Regions from separate parts of the Sinorhizobium sp. CB7 genome, predicted to be linked through region 1. Evidence: riboswitches for the same ligand, from Rfam matches in the RefSeq annotation. Region 1 holds a riboswitch; the other holds the start of a gene.
What was found. A riboswitch is a leader RNA that binds a small molecule or an ion and turns the genes downstream of it on or off. The one in region 1 is predicted to bind FMN.
Positions count from the first base shown of each region.

Region 2: another riboswitch for FMN. It lies ahead of ribB (3,4-dihydroxy-2-butanone-4-phosphate synthase); the one in region 1 lies ahead of AAE029_RS27020 (6,7-dimethyl-8-ribityllumazine synthase).

Region 1 is NZ_JAULLL010000017.1:38,082-46,845, forward strand. Features, by position in the region: gene AAE029_RS26990 (HlyD family secretion protein) at 1-908, shown strand, start outside; gene AAE029_RS26995 (DHA2 family efflux MFS transporter permease subunit) at 908-2,515, shown strand; gene AAE029_RS27000 (phosphoribosyltransferase) at 2,663-3,319, opposite strand; gene AAE029_RS27005 (erythromycin esterase family protein) at 3,322-4,650, opposite strand; gene AAE029_RS27010 (hypothetical protein) at 4,815-5,078, opposite strand; gene AAE029_RS27015 (NUDIX domain-containing protein) at 5,234-5,698, shown strand; FMN riboswitch at 5,907-6,056, shown strand; gene AAE029_RS27020 (6,7-dimethyl-8-ribityllumazine synthase) at 6,198-6,671, shown strand; gene ribA (GTP cyclohydrolase II RibA) at 6,831-7,454, shown strand; gene AAE029_RS27030 (PLP-dependent aminotransferase family protein) at 7,465-8,764, opposite strand, start outside.
Region 2 is NZ_JAULLL010000001.1:288,159-296,922, reverse strand. Features, by position in the region: gene AAE029_RS01410 (ABC transporter permease) at 1-797, shown strand, start outside; gene AAE029_RS01405 (sugar ABC transporter substrate-binding protein) at 917-1,846, shown strand; gene AAE029_RS01400 (sugar ABC transporter ATP-binding protein) at 1,876-3,354, shown strand; gene AAE029_RS01395 (SDR family oxidoreductase) at 3,377-4,165, shown strand; gene tpiA (triose-phosphate isomerase) at 4,170-4,907, shown strand; gene AAE029_RS01385 (glucose 1-dehydrogenase) at 4,977-5,759, shown strand; FMN riboswitch at 5,888-6,036, shown strand; gene ribB (3,4-dihydroxy-2-butanone-4-phosphate synthase) at 6,163-6,795, shown strand; gene AAE029_RS01375 (hydantoinase/oxoprolinase N-terminal domain-containing protein) at 6,829-8,403, opposite strand; gene AAE029_RS01370 (DUF917 domain-containing protein) at 8,400-8,764, opposite strand, start outside.

The DNA of each region.
Region 1 (8,764 bases):
TTGACGCTCGAAGCTTTTCGGTTGCTGCAAAAGTGTCGGGCTATGTTTCCGAAGTTCCGGTCACAGACAACCAGCATGTGAAGGCGGGTGACGTCATCCTGAAGATTGACCCCCGCGACTTCCAGATCGCACTCGACCAAGCCAACGGTCAAGTCGGTGTCGCAAAGGCGGCGATAGCAAGCGCGGAAGCGCAGATTGACGCTGCCGGCGCGGCGGTAGACGAAGCAAAGGCGCAGCAGAATTCCGCCTCGGCCGCCCTTGAATACGCCCAGGACGAGGCCGCGCGCCAACACCAATTGCTCAAGAGTGGCGCCGGGTCCGAGCAGGCGGCCCAGCAGGCGAGTTCCACCTTAAGTCAAAGCCAGGCGAGCTTCGCCCAATCGCAGGCGAGCGTCACATCGGCGCTGAAGAACAAAGCAGCCGCCGAAGCGCAGCGCGCCAGCGCCATCGCCAGCCTGCATCAGGCTGAGGCGCAGGTAGAAGCGGCCCAACAGAACCTGAACTACACGACAATCACTGCCGCTCAGCCGGGCCGCATCGTTCGGCTGAGCGGCGCCAAGGGCCAGTATGTCGAAGGCGGACAGTCCGTCTCGATGTTCGTTCCGGACGAGGTCTGGGTTACCGCCAATTTCAAGGAGACTCAGTTGACAGACATGCGTCCCGGTCAGCCTGTGAAGCTGACGATTGACGCCTATCCTGATCGGCCGCTCAACGGGAAGGTAGCCTCTGTCCAGCCGGGATCCGGCACCGCCTTTTCCCTGCTTCCGGCGGAGAACGCGACGGGTAATTTCGTCAAGGTGACTCAGCGCGTCCCGGTCAAGATCGTCATCGACAACTGGCCGCCCGATGTCGCGGTCGGCCCCGGCATGTCGGTGGTACCGACCGTCACTGTCCGCCCGAGAAGCTGATGAGCGGCGCGGCAACCACGGCCAACGGAGCGGCATCCTCGTCGCGCGCGTCCAATCCGTGGCTGATTGCGCTTGTCGTCTCGCTCGCGACCTTCATGGAGGTCCTCGACACGACGATCGCCAATGTGGCGCTGCGTTATATTTCCGGGGGGCTTGCCGTGAGCTCCGACGAAGCCTCCTGGGTCGTGACGACCTATCTCGTCTCCAACGCAATCATCCTCGTTGCAAGCAGCTTCATCGCCAAACGATACGGCCGACGACGCTTCTATCTGCTTTGCCTTGCCACCTTCACGATCGCCTCAATCCTCTGCGGCATGGCCTGGAACCTGCAAACCCTGCTGATCTTCCGGATGATCCAGGGATTCGCCGGCGGCGGGATGGTACCGATCTCGCAGTCCATCCTGGCCGATTCCTTTCCTCCGTCGAAACGCGGCCAGGGTTTCGCGCTCTTCGGGATTGCCGTCGTGGTCGCGCCCGTCATCGGGCCAACGCTTGGCGGCTATCTCTCCGACAATTTTTCGTGGCACTGGTGTTTCCTGATCAACGGCCCCGTCGGAGCCTTCTCCTTCGTCCTGGTCTACATGCTGGTGAAAGAGCCGGATTCGCTGCGCAAGGAACGGGCGGAAATGCGCAGAACCGGCATTCGCTTCGACATCGTCGGCTTTCTCCTCGTCGCGACTTTTCTTGGGGCGCTGGAACTGGTGCTCGATCGCGGCCAGACGGACGACTGGTTCGGGTCGAATTTCATTATTGTCATGACGTCGATATGCGTCATCGCCTTCATCGTCTCGATCCCCTGGCTCATGACGAAATCAAACCCGATCATCGATGTGCGGCTGCTCGCGAGCCGGCAATTCGGCTCCTGCTTCATCGTCATGTTGGCGACCGGCGCAATTCTGATCGCGACGACGCAGTTCATCCCACAGGTTTTGCAACAGAATTTCGGCTATACGGCCACCTGGGCAGGACTGGCCCTTTCTCCGGGCGGTCTTGTCACCATGGTCATGATGTTCGTGGCCGGCCGCCTCTCGACGCATGTCCAGCCGAAATATCTGATCGCGATCGGCACCACCATCATTGCCGCTGCGATGTGGGACCTCACTCGCCTCAATCCCGATCTCAATTTCGGCTTCTTCGTATGGGCGCGCCTGTATATGGGGCTTGGCCTGCCGCTGATCTTCATTCCCATCACCTCGGCTTCCTACGACGGCCTGAGACCCGACCAGACAGATCAGGCATCCGCCCTGATCAATGCCGCACGAAATACCGGTGGCTCGATCGGCGTGTCGATCGCCTTGAATGTCCTGGCGCGCAGGGAACAGTGGCATCAGAGCCGGCTTGTCGAAAGCGTGATCCCGTCGGATCCGGCCTACCATGAGGCAATGCAGACTGCCTCGCGATATTTTGCTGAAAGAGGAGCAACAATAGCCGATGCCCAGTCGCAGGCAACTGCCTGGATCGGGCAGCAGGTGCAGACGCAGGCAAGTTACCTTGCCTTTATTGACGTCTTCTATGTGCTCATGCTGATTTCGGCATGCGTCGTTCCCCTCGCTCTGATCCTTCGCAGGATCGATCTCAAGAAAGGCAGTGAGCCAGGTCCGGGATGAGCGCATGACGCAGAGAGGCGGAAAGTCGAATGCTCTCTTAGAGCGGGATGCCGAAAAGTGTGAGCGGTTTTCGGCATAAATCCCGCTCTAACTCTTTGATGTAGATCAGGATGATTTCAGGCCGATTCGGCCTGAAATCATCCTGATCTAGGCCCCGCGGCTGCGGGACAGCAGATCGATTACCTCGCTATCGGTCGTCTGGGCGAAATCGATATAGTGATATCCGACAGCCCTCAATGTCTCGAGAGGGTAAGGGCAGACGATTCTGTCGACATCGTCCTTCATGCTCTGGAGAACCTCTCGCGGCGCCACCGGCACGGCAAGCAGCGTGCTTTTCACCCCGATGCGCCTCAGCCCTTTCAGGCCGGCCTTCACGGTTGTGCCGGTTGCGATGCCATCGTCGACGAGGATCGCATTCCGGCCCTTGAGGTTAATGGGCTCGCGCTCGCCGAGATAGGCCTTGCGGCGACGCTCGATTTCGGCCAGCTGCCTGGCGGCTTCCTCCTCCACATAGAGCAGCGTTGCCCCGCTATACCTCAAACCCTCTTCGTTGACGACCGTCTGCGGATCCTTGCCGTCGACAACCGCCGCCACGGCATATTCGGGATAGCCGGGCGCACCGATCTTGCGCACCAAAAGGATATCCAGCGGGGCGTGAAGGTAAGCGGCGATTTCAAAAGCAACCGGAACGCCTCCCCGCGGCAGGGCGAGCACGACGGGATCGACCACGGTTTCTTTGCCGATGGCTTCCGCCAGAACCCTTCCTGCTGCGGCGCGGTTTTCAAATTGGGCAGTGTCATACATGGCTACAATCCGAACGGATAGGTTTCGGGAACACCCTGCGGCCGGGTAGCCGAAATCGCCGTAACGGCCCTCGTCTCCTCAAACCAAATATAGCAGTCGAACTGTTCCGGAAGGATCGCCTCGAAATAATGGCTGTAGAATTCCGTTTCCGGACGGTAGATGACGCCGATCGCCCGCTCCAGCCTGCGCTCGGAAAGCGCGTCGCGCACCGAGCGGTTCCGCCCGCCGCGAAGATCGGTCAGTGAGCGGGGAAGGCCCACCTGGCGGAAGACCCGCTCATAGGAATCCGGCCGCGACGGATTGACGGACTTGACGTACATCGGTCCATCCCAGTCGTCGGCCGCAGCCACGGTTCCGCGATCCGTGCCGAAACCGACGAGCATTGCATCGTCGTCATAGGCAACACGCACCAGCTCACCGATATTGAACTGGCCATCCCAGCCCATGGCTGTCGCAGCAGCATTGCCGACATGCGAATTGTGCGCCCAGACCACGGCCTTTGCCTTCGGCCGGTGAGCCATGAGGCTCTGCAGCGTCTCGAACATGTGCCTGTCGCGCAGATTCCATGAATCTGTGCTGCTGCGATACATCGCCCGATAATAATGCTCGGCGGTCGCAACGATCCGGGCATTCTGCGCCGCGTCGAAGAACTCCTCGCCGTCACGGGCGCAATAGTCCAGTTCACGCTCCAGCAGTTGCTGAAGTTGCGCCACAACGGCGCTCTCACATTCCTCCTGCACCCCGGAACGGATAGCTCCAACATAACGTGCGGGCCGCTCCTGCCACGGTGTCACGCAGGCATAGCGCTCCCGCGCCCGAGCGGCCTCTTCAGGATCGATGCTCTGAAGATAATTGAGCACGACATTGACGGAACCGTGCAGGGAATAGATGTCCAGTCCGCGAAACTCGACTCGCTTCTTGGGCTCCACTGTCTCATTATGGGCGCGCATCCAGGAAACGAACGCTTCGAACTCCGCGTTGCGCCACATCCATTCCGGAAAGCGCACGAAGGATTCGGCGTCGTAGGCACGCGGCTCGCGATGCCGGACATAACGGTCGATGCGCTCGGCATCCGGCCAATCGGCCTCGACGGCGACAATGTTGAAACCATAGTGCTCGACCAGTGAGCGCGTTATCGCCGCTCGCGCCTGATAGAATTCCGCGGTCCCATGTGACGCTTCCCCGAGAAGGACGATCCTGGCGCCCGCAAACGGGTCGAAGAAGGCGCCGAATTCGATCATATGGGCAGGGTCCGGAAGCACCTTGCACGCATGGCCTATGGCGCGCGCAATATCGGTGGCATTATTGGGCCGCAGCTCCTGCAGCGTCATGATTGGTCTCCATACAGCGCCATACGCCAACATGACGTACAAAGGACGCTGTAGAACTTTGAATTTGCTGCATGATTTTGACCTTAAATCGATTCCGATTTAAGGAATCATGCAGAGGAACGCACACGTTTCCGCTGTCCAACGCCGCCCGCAGCGAATTGCAATTAGTGACGCGCCACGAACTTGCTGAACCGGCTTGTCTTGCCGCCTTCTGTCTCGTCCTGATAGAGAAAGGCGAGCTTGTTCTCATCGAATATCCGGAAGAACTCGTCCCAGGAAATTTCCTCCAGCGACTCTTCGGGCTTGCCGAAATCGATGCGCAGAATACCACCCGGGCCCTCGCCCTTGACCCGTGCCGGGTGGCCCTTGCGGGCTTCTACCCATTTACGGATCTGATTATGGTTCGTTGTCATGCTCGACGAGCTCATGAAAACCTCCATTGCGATATATCCAGGGATGCTCGAGTAACTTGCTGATGCTGACTTTGTTCCCTCGGCAGGCAGGCGCAGCAAGGCCGAATCGGTTGCGAAGATGATAAAAGCCGATGGAACCCATCATCCAACCGCACGAAAAGAGATCGAGCATGCGACACAGCGATGGAAGCGCCAGCGATGCGAACCCCGATCGGTCGGGACGGTCCATAAAGACCATCCGGGTCGCGGCGGCCCTTGTCGTTCATGGAAGTGAGACCCTTCTGGTCCGCAAGCGGGGAACCAGCGTTTTCATGCAGCCAGGTGGGAAGATTGAGCCAGGGGAGAGCCCGGATCACGCCCTTGCCCGAGAATTGGCCGAGGAGATCGGCCTCACCGTCGATCCTGCCGCCTTGATGCCCTTCGGGCGCTTCGAAGCGCCCGCGGCCAATGAACCCGACCATATGGTCGTTGCGGACGTCTTTCGGCTTGACATACAAAGCCGGGACGTCAAGTCAGCGGGGGAAATCGAGGAAATACGATGGATCTCGCCGATCGATCCGGGTGACCTGACCATGGCGTCGCTGACGGCGGACGATATCCTTCCATCCTATCGGGATAGGCTGTCGAAGGGCTGATGACGATCGTACCATTGCGGGTCGGCAATGCCCGAGAGGAGGCTTAGAACCAGATGATTTCAGGTCGAAACCGACATCGTTTTTATCTGCGCGCGAGTGTGTCCGTACCTCCGAACAAAGAAAATCGCTTGCCCGATCAATGTGTTACCCATGCAGGCGACAACGTGCCCCACGTCCATTGCGTTTCGACGAAATAGCCTTATGATCGCGATGTTCTCAGGGCGGGGCGAAATTCCCCACCGGCGGTATCGGGAGTGATCCCGGAGCCCGCGAGCGCTTCCGGCACCAAGCCGGAAGGTCAGCAGATCCGGTGAAATGCCGGAGCCGACGGTTACAGTCCGGATGGAAGAGAGCACGCTGGAAAGCCCCCGAGCGGGAGGCTGACCAGGCATGTTCGCCCAAGGGGAGCTTGGGCCGCATATGCTGTCGCTCGACAGTGAATAGCGGCTTTTGTTTCAACCGTGCCGGCCTCGCGGCACAACCCTTGAAAGGCCAGAAAATGACAATCGCTATCAAGCCGGAACAGAAGAGAATCGCGATCATCCGTGCCCGTTGGCATGCCGATATCGTCGATCGATGCGTCACCTCCTTCGTGGAGGAATGGGTCGCACTCGGCGGTGCTGCCGCCGACGTCGACATGGTCGATGTGCCCGGCGCCCTCGAAATTCCCCTTCACGCGCAGACACTGGCGCGGACTGGAAGATATCAGGCGATCCTTGGATGCGCCTTCGTGGTCGACGGCGGCATCTATCGCCACGATTTCGTGGCGGGAACCGTTCTCGACGGCATGATGCGGGTGCAGCTCGATACGGACGTTCCCGTCCTCTCGGCCGTCCTGACGCCACATAACTTCCAGGAGTCCGAAGCGCATATCCGCTTCTTCAAGGATCACTTCGTAATCAAGGGCCGCGAGGCGGCAAACGCCTGCCGGTCCATTCTGGCGGCGCGCGCAAAGGTTGCCCTGGTAGCCTAGCAATCTTCCTGAGGCCGGACGGGCGCCGACTCGGATCGACGTCCGGCCAGAAGAACCCATCCCAGCGGCATCGTCGCGATGTGTTTTCAGCCACGGCAGGGCCGGTCGGCTGCGAGCAGTGCCGGCGGCTATCCTTAGACAGCTTCAAGGGTGCAAACCATGCATGAACGAAAAATTCGCGTCCGCCGGAAGGTGGAAATTCCCATCGACGGTCCCGAAACGCCGACCTTCGTAACCTTTGACGGCTTCAGCAAGCACGAGGAACACTTCGCTCTTCTTTTCTCCGGCAACAGTGAAAACAAGGCCCCGGTGCCGCTAGTCCGTGTGCACTCGGAATGCCTGACCGGCGACGTCTTCCACTCCAAACGTTGTGATTGCGGCGCGCAGCTTCGCTATTCGATCGATGCCATCGGTCGGCAAGGAGGAGTTCTGGTCTATCTTCGCCAAGAGGGGCGCGGCATCGGCCTCAATGCCAAGATCGACGCTTACGACCTGCAGGCGAAGGGATACGATACTTTCGCCGCGAACCTGGCACTGGGGCACCCGGAAGACGCCCGGGATTTCACGGTGGCTGCCGATATGCTGAAAGCGCTCGGTGTCGAGAAGATCCGTCTGCTCACCAATAATCCGGAGAAGGTCCAGCGGCTAAGGGAACGCGGCATCGATGTCGCCGAAGTTATTGAAACACCGTCTTTCGAAACGCCGGAGAACATCGCCTATCTGCGTGCCAAGCGTGATCTGCACGGCCACAAGGTCGTCCAGCATGACGGGGCGAATGAGTAACCGCTCGCTGTCAGAAGAACGCGGCCGTCATTTCGGGCGGCCCCTCGAGTGAATGCGCCATGAATTCCAGCGCGCTCTGCAGGCCGGCCCGTGTGGTCGGGCCGCCGAAGCAGACGCGAACGGCCTCCGGCGCGGGCGCCTCGACGGCAAAAGCATCGCTCGCGACCACGCCAATGCCGGAAGATCGCATATGGCTCCCAAAAGTCGACCGCGTCCAGCCGTGCGGCAGCGGCAGCCAGATATTGAAGGCAAGCGGATCGGCCCTGAAACTGCCCTTAGGCAGCACCGCCGCGGCCATGCTTTGCCTCGCTGCCGCCTCACTGCGAATGAAGCGCAGGATGGTGTCTGCCGTACCGTCCTCAATCCATCGCGTTGCCAGTGCGACGGTCAGCGGCGACGCCATCACGTTGTTGGCGCGCATCGCGCTGACAAAGGGCCAGATCGCTTTCGTATCAGGGGCGACGACATAGGCGAGGCGGAGACCGGCGCCGATGCATTTTGCAAGACCGCCGATATGCCAGGTGAGATCCGGAGCCATGGCCGCCAGCGGCGCCGGCGCATGGAGCGGTATGAAGCCATAGGCGTCGTCTTCCACGATCGGGACATGGTATCTGCGCGCGACAGCGCAAATCTGCTGGCGACGTTTCTGGGGGATCGTGAGCGTCAACGGGTTCTGGATCGTCGGATTGAGGTAAAGCGCCTTTGGCGCCAGGCGCTCGCAGGCCTCTGCGAAGGCCTCCGGAAGGATACCCTCCTCATCCATGGCAAGACCCGAGAGATTAAGACGAAGCTGGGCCGCGATCGAGCGCATGCCGGGATAGGTGATGTTTTCGGAAAGCACGGTTTCCCCGGGCTTCGCCAGAAGGCTGAAGATCGCCAGAAGAGCCGGATGTGCACCGGGTGTCACGAAAATGCGCTCCTGCGAGGGCACGACCCCGCGCCGGCTGAGCCAGGCGGCAGCCGCCTCCTTATCCATGCCGGACCCGCCGAAACCCTGATAGCGCAGCAGCGGAATGATGCTCGTCGCCACCGCCGACATCCCGTCGCGCATCCTTGCGATCAGTTCGGGATCATCAGGCTCGGGCGGCATGTTCATGGAGAGATCGACCACGGCGGCGCGGCGCGGATCAGGCGCGGCATCGAAAGCAAAACCGCGGCGTTCCCTGTCGATCCCGCCAGTGACGAAGGTACCGCGGCCGACATGCGAATCCACCAGGCCGCGTTTCTGCGCCTCGGCATAACCACGGGCGACAGTGGTGAAGTCGATATTGAGGCGCTTCGCCAGTTCCCTTTGCGGCGGCAGTCGGTCG
Region 2 (8,764 bases), on a different contig from region 1:
TCATGGCCGTCGGAATGACCTTTGTCATCCTGATCGGAGGCATCGATCTTTCGGTCGGTTCGGTGCTCGCTCTTTCGATGATGGTCATGGGCTGGACGGCAAATGTCGCAGGTCTGCCGCTGCCGGTCGGCATCGTCTTCGCACTCTTAGCATCTGCGGTGAGCGGCTTGATCGTCGGCCTCCTGGTGACGTTTTTCAGGGTTCCCGCATTCATTGCCACGCTCGCGATGATGTCCGCTGCGCGCGGCGTCGCAAACATGATCACCGACGGCCAGCAGATCGTAGGATTTCCCGACTGGTTCATGATGCTCGCCATCGACAGGCACTTCGGCGTCCTTACTGCTACGGTGTTCCTCATGCTTGTCGTCGTACTCGCGGCCTGGGTGTTCCTGCATTTCCGGTCCGAGGGCCGCATGCTCTATGCCGTGGGCGGCAATCCCGAGGTCGCTCGTCTCGCCGGTATCAACGTCCAAGCCGTGACGATCCTGGTCTACGTCGTAAGTGCGGTCCTTGCAGGCCTCGCCGGCATCGTACTGGCAGCCCGTCTCGACTCGGTTCAGCCCTCCAGCGGCTTTGGCTATGAGCTCGACACGATCGCTGCCGTCGTTATCGGAGGAACCTCTCTCTCGGGAGGATCCGGCGGCATAGGCGGAACTCTTATCGGCGTCCTGATCATCGGCGTGCTGCGCAATGGCCTTAACCTGCTCAACGTCTCGCCGTTCCTTCAGCAGGTCATCATCGGCATCGTCATCGTCCTTGCGGTCGGAGCAGAGACCATCCGTCGGCGGCGGGCTTGATATCCAGGTCCGCGGCGACGCGGACCTCCAAGAATTCCTCTCCGAAAGGTTTGGAGCGGATCAATAGCCCAAGGGGGAGGACCTACCCAAGGGTGCCATCAACAACGGAGGAAATAAAAATGAAATTCGCGCGCACTCTGCTGGCTTCGGCGGCTCTGCTCGGACTTACTCTCGGGCCCGTGCATGCCGCCGAGGTGAAGAAGCTCGGTCTTGCCGTCGCCAACCTGCAGGCGAACTTCTTCAACCAGATCAAGCAGTCGGTCGAAGACGAAGCCAAGAAACGCGGCATCGAAGTCGTCACCGTCGACGCCAAGGGCGATGGGCCGACCCAGGTCAACCAGATCCAGGATCTTCTCACGCAAAATATCGATGCTCTGATCTACATCCCGGCCGGCGCGGCAGCCGCGAGCGTTCCGGTCAAGCTCGCAAAGAGCGCAGGTATCCCTGTCGTCAATGTGGACCGCAATGCCGACGGCGCACCGGGCGATACCTTCCTGGCGACAGACTCGGTCGCGTCCGCCAAGGCCGTTTGCGACCACATCCTTCAGAAAGCCGGCGGCAAGGGCAAAATGGTAATCATTCATGGTCAGAAGGGGACGACGCCTGAAGTCGACCGCTCGAAGGGATGCGCCGAGTCCCTCAAGGCATACCCTGATGTAAAGGTGGTCGCCGAGCAGTATTCGAACATCTGGAGCCAGGACGAGGGCTTCCAGATCATGCAGAACATGCTGCAGGCGAACCCGGACGTTTCGATCGTGTTCGCTCAGGCGGACGCACTCGCGCTCGGCGCCGCCCAGGCAATCAAGGTCGCCAATCCCTCGCAGACGATCGTCGTTGGTGGCTTCGATGGCGACACCGCCGCCCTCGAGGCTCTCAGCAAGGGCGTCTTCGACGTGACGGCGACCCAGCAGACGCAAAAGATGGGCCGTGACGCGGTCGCGAACGCCGTCAAGCTCGTCGCAGGAGAGAAAGTGCCTCCGGTCCAGCTCATGGACGCGACGCTGACGACCAAGGATAACGTGGCAGGCTTCATCGCCAACCATCCGTGATAATGCACTAAGTTTCGAGGAGGTATGTCGTGACCGAGCCGGTTCTCTCCCTGAGGGGCATATCCAAGCGCTACGGACCGCTTCAGGTTCTGAAGAACGTCAGCCTGGACGTTTATTCCGGCGAAGTGGTGGCACTTCTCGGCGAGAACGGAGCGGGCAAGTCCACGCTCTCCGGCATCATCGCCGGGTCACGCACTCCATCCGAAGGAACAATGACGTGGCTGGGGCAGCCCTATGCCCCGGCCACGCCAAGGGAAGCGATCGACAAGGGCGTCGTCCTGATTCATCAGGAACTCCAGCTCCTGCCGCAGCTTTCCATCGCAGAAAACGTCTTCATCGGAAGATGGCCGATGAAGAACGGGGTCGTCGACCGTCCTCAGATGATACGCCGCGCCCAGGAACAACTCGCGCGCTTGAACCTCCATATTCCCGCGAGCCGAAAAGTCGCCGGCCTGTCGACCGCCAATCAGCAGCTCATTGAGATCGCCAAGGCCCTGGCGCTCGATGCGAGACTTCTTATCCTTGACGAGCCGACCGCGGCGCTCGGCGGCGCGGAGACGGAGGCTTTGTTCGAACAGGTAAGAAAGCTCCGCTCCGAGGGCGTTGGCATCATCTACATTTCCCACCGCATGGAGGAGATCAGGCAGATCACCGACCGCATCGTCGTTCTTCGCGACGGAGAACGCGTACAGGAATTCGCCGACAGCGCGACACCCGTGCGAACGATTGTCGAAAGCATGGTAGGACGGCCTCTTGACCGATTGTTTCCGGCACTGCCGGAGCCATCCGACCGTCCGGTCCTTCAGGTTTCCGGCCTGACCTCGCCGGAGAATTCTTTCCGGGACGTGACCTTCGACGTTCGAGCCGGGGAAATTCTCGGAATCGCCGGCCTGGTCGGCGCCGGCCGGACCGAACTTGTCCGCGCCATAACGGGAGCTGATCCGATCAGCGCAGGTTCGATCAAGCTCGAAGGTGAAGAGCTTAAGCTGCGTGATCCCGCCGACGCGATCGCAAAGGGTATCGTGATGGTCCCCGAAGATCGCAAGGCGCAAGGCATCGTGGTATCGCATCGCATCAGCGAAAACCTCGTCTACGCCAATCTCGACAAGCTCGGAGGACGCTGGCTCACATCGGGCGTCAAACGCGCCTTTGCGGACAGGGCAATCGTTAAGTTCGGCGTGAAGGGCCGTGCGGAGCAGTATGCCTCGGATCTGTCGGGCGGCAATCAGCAGAAGGTCGTAATCGCAAAGTGGCTGATGCGCGATCCCAAGGTCGTGGTGCTCGACGAGCCGACGCGAGGCATCGACGTCGGAGCCCGGGCGGGCATCTACGACATCATCGTCAACCTTGCCAAGCAGGGCGTAGCGGTGATCGTCGTGAGTTCCGATCTCGAGGAAGTTCTCGGCGTATCCAATCGAATTCTCGTGCTTGCCCAAGGCAAGCAGGCAGGCATTCTCAACCGTGACGAGGCAAACGACGTCTCGGTCATGGAACTGGCGACAATCTAGATAAACACAGAAAGGAAGAGCGGTGTCCGACATCACTCTGAACGCCCCGGAGCTTTTCGATCTCACCGGTCAAGTTGCCATCGTTACCGGCGCTGGCAGCGGAATTGGGCAGCGGATCGCCATCGGTCTTGCCCAGTGCGGCGCCGATGTCGCTCTCCTTGATCGGCGAACAGACGACGGGCTCGCTCATACGGCCAAGCATATCCAGGCTGCCGGGCGTCGCTCCATCCAGATCGCGGCTGACGTCACCAGCAAGTCATCTCTCGCCGACGCCGTCGCGCGCACCGAGACCGAACTCGGAGCGCTGAGCCTCGCGGTCAATGCCGCCGGTATCGCCAACGCGAACCCTGCGGAAGAGATGGAAGAAGATCAGTATCAGACGTTGATGGACATCAACCTAAAAGGCGTCTTCCTGTCCTGCCAGGCCCAGGCACGCGCGATGCTGAAGAATGGCCGCGGATCCATCGTGAACATCGCTTCCATGTCAGGGGTCATCGTCAACCGCGGGCTCAGCCAGGCCCATTACAACGCCTCCAAAGCGGGCGTCATCCACATGTCGAAGTCCCTGGCGATGGAATGGGTCGGCCGCGGGATCCGCGTCAACAGCATCTCGCCCGGATACACTGCAACGCCTATGAACACGCGTCCGGAGATGGTTCATCAGACGAAGCTGTTCGAGGAGCAGACGCCGATGCAACGCATGGCTGATGTCGACGAGATGGTCGGCCCCGCCGTCTTCCTGCTGTCGAATGCGGCAAGCTTTGTGACTGGCGTCGACCTGCTTGTCGACGGCGGCTTCTGCTGCTGGTGACCAAATGCGGAAGCTGATCGCAGGCAACTGGAAAATGAACGGTCTCGCCTCCTCCCTGGCTGAGATCGAGGCGCTGAAGGGACTAACGGGCAGTGCGGCGTGCGATATCGCCGTCTGCCCGCCCTTCACGCTGATTGAGAAGGCCGCCGTGATGGCGAAGGGTTCAATGATCGCGATAGGCGCGCAAGACTGCCACGCGGAAGCGTGCGGCGCCTACACGGGCGACGTCGCGGCAGGCATGTTGGTCGAGGCAGGCGCCCGTTACGTGATCCTCGGTCATTCCGAGCGCCGGGCCGCATACCGGGAAACAGACGCCCTGGTGGCCAGCAAGGCCTCGGCGGCTCATAAGGCTGGGCTGACCAGCATCATATGCGTCGGCGAGACTCGCAGCGAGCGCGACGACGGAAAGGCGCTCGAGGTCGTGCGTGAACAGCTTCTTGGCTCGCTCCCATCAGGTACGACCAGTTCAAATACGGCGATCGCCTACGAACCCGTCTGGGCAATCGGAACCGGTCTGGTGCCGACGATGGAGCAGATCGAGGAAGTTCATTCCTCGATAAGGCAGATCCTGGAAGAGCGTTTGGGCGCAGACGGGCAAAAGGTCAGGATACTCTATGGCGGTTCGGTCAAATCCTCCAACGCGGCCGAAATCTTCGGCGTGCGAAATGTGAACGGCGCTCTGGTCGGAGGAGCATCCCTAAAGGCGTCGGACTTCGGCGGCATCATCTCTGCAGCCGCCTAGAAACTAGGCTGTCGCAAACAGACTTAAGGTCACACGATCGTTGTCGGCCCATCGAATTAGGAGAAAAAGATGAAACGCTTCGAAAACAAGACCGTCGTCATCACGGGAGCGAGCCGCGGCATCGGGGCCGCGATCGCCAGGCGCTTCGCGCGCGAAGGCGCCAATCTTGTTGTCTCGGCGAACGAGGAATCGGTTCATGCCGTCGCGGAGCAGATCCGCAACGACGGCGGCAAGGCGATTTCATTCGTGGGCGATGTCACGAATAAGGAAAGCGTCGTTGCTCTCTACGATGCCGCCGAAAAGGCTTTCGGTTCAGTCGATGTCTCGATCCAGAATGCAGGCGTCATCACCATCGCCCGTGTCGAAGACCTGACGGAAGGCGAATGGGACAAGGTCATGGCGGTCAACACGAAAGGCGTGTTCCTCTGCGCGCAGGAAGCGATCCTGAGGATGCGCAAGCACAAGCGCGGCGGGCGCATCATCAACACCGCCTCCGGCCAGGCCCGCGACGGTTTCATCTATACTCCCCATTATGCCGCCTCCAAGATGGGCGTCGTCGGCATCACGCAAAGCCTCGCAAAGGAAGTCGCAACCGAGAACATCACGGTCAACGCCTTCTGCCCCGGCATCATCGAGACGGACATGTGGGCCTACAACGACCAGGCATGGGGCAAGCTCCTGGGCAATTATGGCCCCGGCGAGCTCATGAAGGAATGGGTCGAGGGTATCCCGATGAAGCGGGCGGGCTCGGGCGAAGACGTCGCCGGTCTCGTTACATTCCTTGCCAGCGACGATGCGGCCTATATCACCGGCCAGACGATCAATGTGGATGGCGGTCTGATCATGTCCTGATGCGGGCCGCCCACGCGGCAGGCCTCAGTCAATTTTTGAAGACTCTGTGTTTATAGAACGCGACGGTCTCCACATTAGATGGAAAAGCAGGTGCTCTTGCTTTTCCGCACCTCTTGAATTTATGTTCAGTCTGTTCTCAGGGCGGGGTGAAATTCCCCACCGGCGGTATTGGGAGAAATCCCGGAGCCCGCGAGCGCTTCCGGCAGCATGTCGGGAGGTCAGCAGATCCGGTGCGAGACCGGAGCCGACGGTATAGTCCGGATGGAAGAGAGCAATGCAGTCGGCGCCTTCACAGGTGAAGCCGCCCGGTGCTTGTTCGCCCAAGGGATGTCAGCGCGCTCAAAAGAATTGAGTTGCGCAAGAAAATGCCGAACCGTCGGCATAACCCTTGAAAGGCAAAGAAATGACGATCTCGAAAATTGAAGATGCGATTACGGCAATCGCCCGCGGCGAAATGGTTGTCGTGGTCGATGACCAGAATCGGGAGAACGAGGGCGATATCGTAGTGGCATCTGACGCCGTGACGCCAGAGACGATCGCTTTCATGATGAATCGCGCGCGCGGTCTCATCTGCGTGGCGATGGAAGGCGAACATCTCGACGCGCTCGACATTCCCCTGATGGTTCCCCGAAATACCGAATCGCATAAAACCGCGTTCACGGTTTCCGTCGATTACATTCCGGGAACCACGACCGGCATCTCTGCCGCGGATCGGGCCGCCACCGTCCGGGCGCTGGTCGACGAACGATCGCAATCCAGCGATTTTGCCCGTCCGGGGCATATATTTCCGTTGCGTGCCCATCCGGGCGGCGTTCTGGCCCGGCCCGGCCATACCGAAGCGGCAGTCGAACTCTGCCGCCTCGCCGGCAAGGTGCCGTCGGGCGTCATCTGCGAAGTCGCCAATGATGACGGCACGATGGCGCGCCTTTCCGATCTCAAGCTTTTCGCCGAACGATACAATCTTCACCTGATCACGATCGAGGATCTGATCGCCTATCTGAAGCAAGCCGCACCGGAGATAAGGTCGGTCGCCTGACGGTCGCTCGACCTATCTCCTTCGTTTGCCTGGTCAACTCAGCCCGCCTGCCACGCGCCTCGTTTCGTTCTTCATGAAGGCGATATCGCCGACGACGCGGACACGCACACGTCGCGCGTCGCCCGGCAGGTAGGCGATCGGGATATCTTCCGTATCGAGCGTGACGATGGTCTCGGGGCTCGCGCCGGCTTCCACCGCCCGGGCGCGAGCAATCCGATCGGCCTCGGCGATCGCCTTGTCACGGGAGAGACCGGAGAAGACCTGATCGACCTCGCCGGAGACCTGTGCCATGGCGGCGCCCAGCGCATTCGCCACGCCCGCATGCTCGACGCGCAGCACGTCGCTTGCGCCCTTCAGTCTTTCCGGGATCAGGAAGGCGCCGCCGCCAACGGCGATGAGCTTGACGCCTTCGGCCGATGTCTTCATCCGGTCGACGCCGTCTTCCACCATCGCCTCGATGCGTTTCAAAAGATCCGCCACCATCGCCTTGTCGAGGTGTTTCACGCGATCCCGGTCACCGATCTCCACGAGACCGGCAGCCACCGCCACGTCCGTAGCCGTCAGTGTATCGCCACCGAAGACCAGCGCCTTTTCCGTGATGCGGTAGCCAACCGAGCGCGGGCCGATCTTGCGGGTTTCGGGATCGATGATCGTGCCGCCGCCGAGCGCCATCGGCAACAGGTCCGGCATCCGGAAGAGCGTGCGAACGCCGCCGACTTCGACGACATTGTTCGCCTCGCGTGGAAAACCTCCGACCAGGCAGCCGATATCGGAGGTCGTACCTCCGACATCGATCACCATCGCTTCCTTGAGGCCGGTCAGGAACGCGGCGCCGCGCATCGAGTTCGTCGGGCCGGAGGCGAAACTGTAGACGGGATTGGCGGCCGCCACGTCGGCAAGCACGACCGTGCCGTCGTTCTGGGTCAGGTAGAACGGGGCATTGACGCCGGCGCGCAGCAACGCATCCTTGAAGGCATCGATCGTCTTGCGGCCAAGTCCCTGCAGGGCAGCGTTCAGAAGCGTGACGTTCTCGCGCTCGAGCAGACCGATGCGGCCGAGCGTATGGGACAGCGTGATCCGCGCGTTCGGGATGACCGAGCGGACGATTTCGGCGGCTTCCAGCTCGCATTCCGCCGTCAGCGGAGAAAAGAGGGCAGTGATGCCGATCGAATCGATGCCCGCGTCACGGATCTTCATCGCCGCGTCACGCACTTCGTCGCGGGCGAGCGGCACGAGCGGACGGCCGTCATATTCGTGGCCGCCATGCACCATGAAGGAGAGCGGATCGACCGCGTCGCGCAGTTCGTCCGGCCAGTCGATCATCGGCGGCAGCGAGGCGCCGGCCGGCATGGCGATGCGGATAGCCGCAACCCGATCGAGACGAGCGCGCTCGACCACCGCATTGGTGAAATGCGTCGTGCCGATCATCACCGCATCGACCGGCGAAGCACCCGGCGGCTGCGAGGAGACGACATGGCCGATCGCGTTGACCACGCCCTGCATCACGTCGGCGGTGGTGGGAAACTTGATGGCCGAGAGCACCTTCTCGCCATCGATAAGCACGGCATCCGTATTGGTGCCGCCGACGTCAATTCCAATCCGCTTCATGCTGCAAACACCGATTTGAAATCCAGGTCATATCCGAAGGCGCGCGGGCCCACATGCTCCAGGCCCTTCGGGCTGGTGAGCACTTCGGGCGCCGGCAGGGCCACCACGGTCACGCGCTGGCCGTAACGCACCGTCTCGGTACCGATCGCCTCGCCCGACACCGTGTCGAGCAGGCAGATCAGGTCCGGCGTCATGGCGATCGGCTGGCCGTCGCGGAATGCGACCGCCCACTCGTTCTGGAAGGCGAGCTCGACCTTCGAGCCGCGATCGTCGTTAAGACCTTCGATCATGGCCGACCCGCGCAGGAAACCGCCCGTTGTCGTGCGGTCGACATCGGCGATCTTGCCCTTGAAGAGAACCT